DNA from 2 places in the Blautia sp. MSK18_10 genome. Region 2 is predicted to be linked to the other one. Evidence: predicted binding sites of a transcription regulator. Region 2 holds the regulator's gene; the other holds the start of a gene.

Region 1 (2,211 bases), on a different contig from region 2:
ATCTGTCTGTCCTGATCGAGAACATGAGACGTGAAGGTTATGAATTCGCAGTAAGTAAACCGGAGGTTCTGTACAAAACAGACGAGCGCGGAAAGAAACTTGAACCTATGGAAATCGCTTATGTAGATGTTCCGGAAGAATTTTCCGGTACTGTAATCCAGAAGCTGAGCGAACGTAAAGGTGAGCTGCAGGGTATGAGTACTGCCAGTGACGGTACTGTCCGTCTGGAATTCCACATTCCTTCCCGTGGACTGATCGGATTCCGCGGTGAGTTTCTTACTTCCACCAAGGGTACCGGCATCATCAATACTATGTTTGACGGATATGCTCCTTACAAGGGAGATTTCCAGTACAGAAAACAGGGATCTCTGATCGCTTTCGAGGCTGGTGAAGCTGTTACTTATGGTCTGTTCGCAGCCCAGGAGCGTGGTACTCTGTTTATCGGACCTGGTGCAAAGGTTTACAGCGGTATGGTTATCGGACAGAATGGTAAAGCCGAAGATATCGAGCTGAACGTATGCAAGACAAAACATCTGACTAACACACGTTCTTCTTCCGCTGATGATGCACTGAAATTAACTCCACCAAGAGTTCTCAGTCTGGAACAGGCCATCGATTTCATCGACCAGGATGAACTCCTTGAGGTTACACCGGAGTCTCTCCGTATCCGTAAGAGACTGCTGGATTCCAGAGAACGTAAGAGAGCCGCTTTCAGAAAAGCCTGAAACAAATAGAAATTTAAGAAAAATTAAGCCCCGCAGATTTTGCGGGGCTTAATTTTTCTTAATCATTACTGTTCACTCCGTTCACAGTAACTCTTAATCTCCTGCAAACATATGGAAAAACATAAATCCTTCTACAAATTATATTGTTATATTTTCACGAAATTCCTAGTTAGTATTTGTTAACTTTTTCATATGCTATGTAATTGACAAATGATTAACAAAGTCATATAATAGCATCATCGAGGTTGTTAATTTATTAACGTTATTTTTTTAACTTTCTCTCAGTTGCCAACAGAACATATATTGTTAAATTTTTCTCATATATTCTGACAATTGATATTTTATTCACATTATTTACGTGATTATGCACAATTTTCACCATAATATTTCGTTATGCTCATATCAATGTTACTGTTGACCGAATAATCCGTTTATTTATATAATAAAAACATAACAGGTCACGGTAAATACTTTTAACGAAAACACAAACAGGAGGATTCCCAAATGGCAAAAAAAGAGAACACTATCCCAACCATCATCGACACCCCTGAAGCCCTTACTGCAAAGATTGCAGCCATGAAAGAGGCACAGAAGATTTTCGCAACATTTACCCAGGAGCAGGTAGATAAGATTTTTAAAGCTGCCGCTACTGCTGCTGACAAAGCACGTATCCCGCTTGCTAAAAATGCTGTTGAAGAAACAGGAATGGGTATTGTAGAAGATAAGGTTATCAAGAACCATTACGCAGCCGAATATGTATACAACGCATATAAGAATACCAGAACCTGCGGTGTGATTGAAGAAGATACTGCTTACGGTATTAAGAAAATCGCTGAACCGATCGGTCTGATTGCTGCTGTTATTCCTACAACCAACCCAACATCTACTGCAATCTTCAAAACTCTGATCGCACTGAAAACACGTAATGCAATCATCATCAGTCCGCATCCCCGTGCAAAGAAATGTACCATTGAGGCAGCAAAGGTTGTTCTGGAGGCAGCTGTAGAAGCCGGTGCACCGGAGGGAATCATCGGATGGATCGATGTTCCAAGTCTTGATCTGACAAATCAGGTTATGCGTGAAGCAGACATCATCCTTGCCACAGGTGGTCCCGGAATGGTTAAGGCTGCCTATTCTTCCGGAAAACCTGCTTTAGGTGTAGGTCCCGGAAATACTCCTGTTATCATTGATGACAGTGCAGATATCCGTCTGGCAGTTAACTCCATCATCCATTCCAAGACCTTTGACAATGGTATGATCTGTGCTTCCGAACAGTCTGTAACTGTTCTTGAGAGCATTTATAAGAAAGTAAAAGAAGAATTCCTTTACAGAGGATGTTACTTCCTGAAACCGGATGAATTAGAGAAAGTAAGAAAAACTATCCTTATCAATGGCGCATTGAATGCAAAGATCGTAGGCCAGAAGGCTGCCACTATCGCTGAGATGGCCGGTGTTGCAGTTCCTCCTGAGACAAAGATTCTGATCG
Region 2 (2,211 bases):
ACGACTTTGTCAAGAAAGTAACGGTCGTGGGATACGATAAATACAGCACCCGGGTAATTCAGAAGATAGGTTTCCAGCCAGGAAATACTCTCCATATCCAGATGGTTGGTAGGCTCATCCAGAAGAAGAATGTCAGGGCTGGCAAGAAGCAGTTTACCCAGAGCTACGCGGGTTTTCTGGCCGCCTGAAAGAGTTTCTATCTGGCGTTCGAAATCTTCTTCTGTGAAACCAAGACCTTTTAATACACCCATGATCTCACTTTTGTAAGCGTAACCATTTTCCAGTTCAAACTGGTGACTCAGTCTTGTGTAAGTATTCATCAGGCTGTCCAGAGCATCTCCGGTGGTGGTTTTCATTTCCTGTTCCAGAGAGCGCAGACGGTTCTCCATATCAATAATGTGCTGTTTGGTGGAAATCAGTTCTTCGTAAATGGTATGATGGCCATGAATGTCCTGATACTGGGCAAGGTAGCCGATATTTTTATCTTTGGCAAGTACCACGTTTCCTGAATCCGGGGAGAGCTCATGCATAATGATTCGCAGCAGAGTCGTCTTGCCTGCACCGTTATTGCCGATGAGAGCTGCCTTTTCGCGGTCTTCTATATGGAAACTGGCATCCTTGAGAATGATTTTTTCGCCAAAGGATTTACAGATATTCTGACATGATAAAATCATAGGAATTCCTCCGTTTGTAATTTGTCCGCGTACTATTATAATCGAAAATGCCTGTTTTTGAAAGCATTTTAAGAGATTTTGTCCAGGGAAAAGAAAGCATCGGATGGATGCATGGAAGAAAATATGATATTCCGGGGAATTTTTCAGAATGAAATTGATAAAAAAATACAGAAATATTTGGTCAAAAAGTACAAATTTAATTTGACAATAAAATAACATCTGGGTATAATTGACATAGATAAGCTAAGGAGGGAAAATTTGTGGAAGCTAAGGAAATTTCGAAAGCGGTAATCAAGCGTTTGCCGCGGTACTACCGCTACCTCGGTGAATTGATGGAGGAGAATGTAGAGCGTATATCTTCAAATGATCTTAGCAAGAAGATGCATGTGACGGCTTCCCAGATTCGTCAGGACTTAAATAATTTCGGTGGTTTTGGTCAGCAGGGTTACGGCTATAATGTACGCTATTTGTATACAGAAATCGGTAAGATCCTTGGGCTGGATACTGTACATCCGATGATTATTCTGGGTGCCGGTAATCTGGGACAGGCATTGGCCAATTATGTGGATTTTGAAAAGCGCGGATTTAAGCTGGTTGGTATTTTTGACGTCAATCCTGTACTTGAGGGGATTGCAGTTCGTGGAATTGAGATTCAGATGTTGAGCGATCTTCCTTTGTTTCTGAAGGAGAATGAGGTTGAGATTGCGATCCTGACTCTTCCTAAAAACAAAGCCAAAGAGATGGCAAAGATTTTAATTGATAATGGAATTAAGGCAATCTGGAATTTTGCACATATTGATCTGGATGCCCCGGAGGATGTAATGGTAGAGAACGTACATCTTTCAGAGAGTCTTATGACTTTGTCCTATAACCTGAGTGAGTACAGAAAGGAACATGAAGGTATGTAAGGGATAACTGTGAAACACAAGGCTGTGGTCATCTGATCACAGCTTTTCTCTTGTATGTAAATGTGTTATTGTAAACAGGAGGTGAACAGATGAGAGAGATTGTAACTGCTGTTGAGATGAAAGAACTGGATCATAATACGATTCAGAAAGCCGGGATATCGTCTCCGGTACTTATGGAGAGGGCGGCATTAAAGACGGTTGAGGAGATTGTACAGAGATTAAAGAATAAAGAAAAAGAGAAAATCCTTGTGGTCTGCGGAACCGGCAACAATGGCGGAGACGGATTGGCGATTGCCAGACTGCTTCAGTTGAGAGGAGTCAGAACCTGGTATTATATTGCGGGTAAGGAAGAGAAAATGACTGCTGAAACTGCCGGACAGCTTAAAACAGCAGAATATTATCAGGTGCCCCGGGTGCATAACCTGGATCTGGATGAATATACTACTATAGTAGATGCCATCTTTGGGGTTGGACTGAGCAGACCTGTAGAGGGAAAATATGCAGAGCTTATCAGTACAATGAACCGGGCATCTGCGTATAAAGTAGCTGTGGATATTCCATCCGGGATTGACTCAGATACCGGATTTGAGAAGGGGATTGCATTCCGGGCAGATCTTACGGTTACCTTT

Evidence for each region. The regulator Rex, encoded in region 2, represses fermentation and respiration genes when NADH is low (regulators of the CRP and FNR family bind a similar motif). The targets are predictions, from matches to a motif close to ATTGTTAANTANTTAACAAT.
Region 1: adhE (bifunctional acetaldehyde-CoA/alcohol dehydrogenase) is a predicted target of Rex. The motif match lies at 970-989, and genes of this name have one in related genera.

What each region holds. Positions count from the first base shown of each region.
Region 1 covers NZ_JAJCGT010000001.1:246,373-248,583, forward strand. Annotated here, with positions in the region: gene typA (translational GTPase TypA) at 1-725, shown strand, start outside; gene adhE (bifunctional acetaldehyde-CoA/alcohol dehydrogenase) at 1,230-2,211, shown strand, end outside.
Region 2 covers NZ_JAJCGT010000009.1:79,786-81,996, reverse strand. Annotated here, with positions in the region: gene LI074_RS06145 (ABC-F family ATP-binding cassette domain-containing protein) at 1-674, opposite strand, end outside; gene LI074_RS06140 (redox-sensing transcriptional repressor Rex) at 935-1,582, shown strand; gene LI074_RS06135 (bifunctional ADP-dependent NAD(P)H-hydrate dehydratase/NAD(P)H-hydrate epimerase) at 1,672-2,211, shown strand, end outside.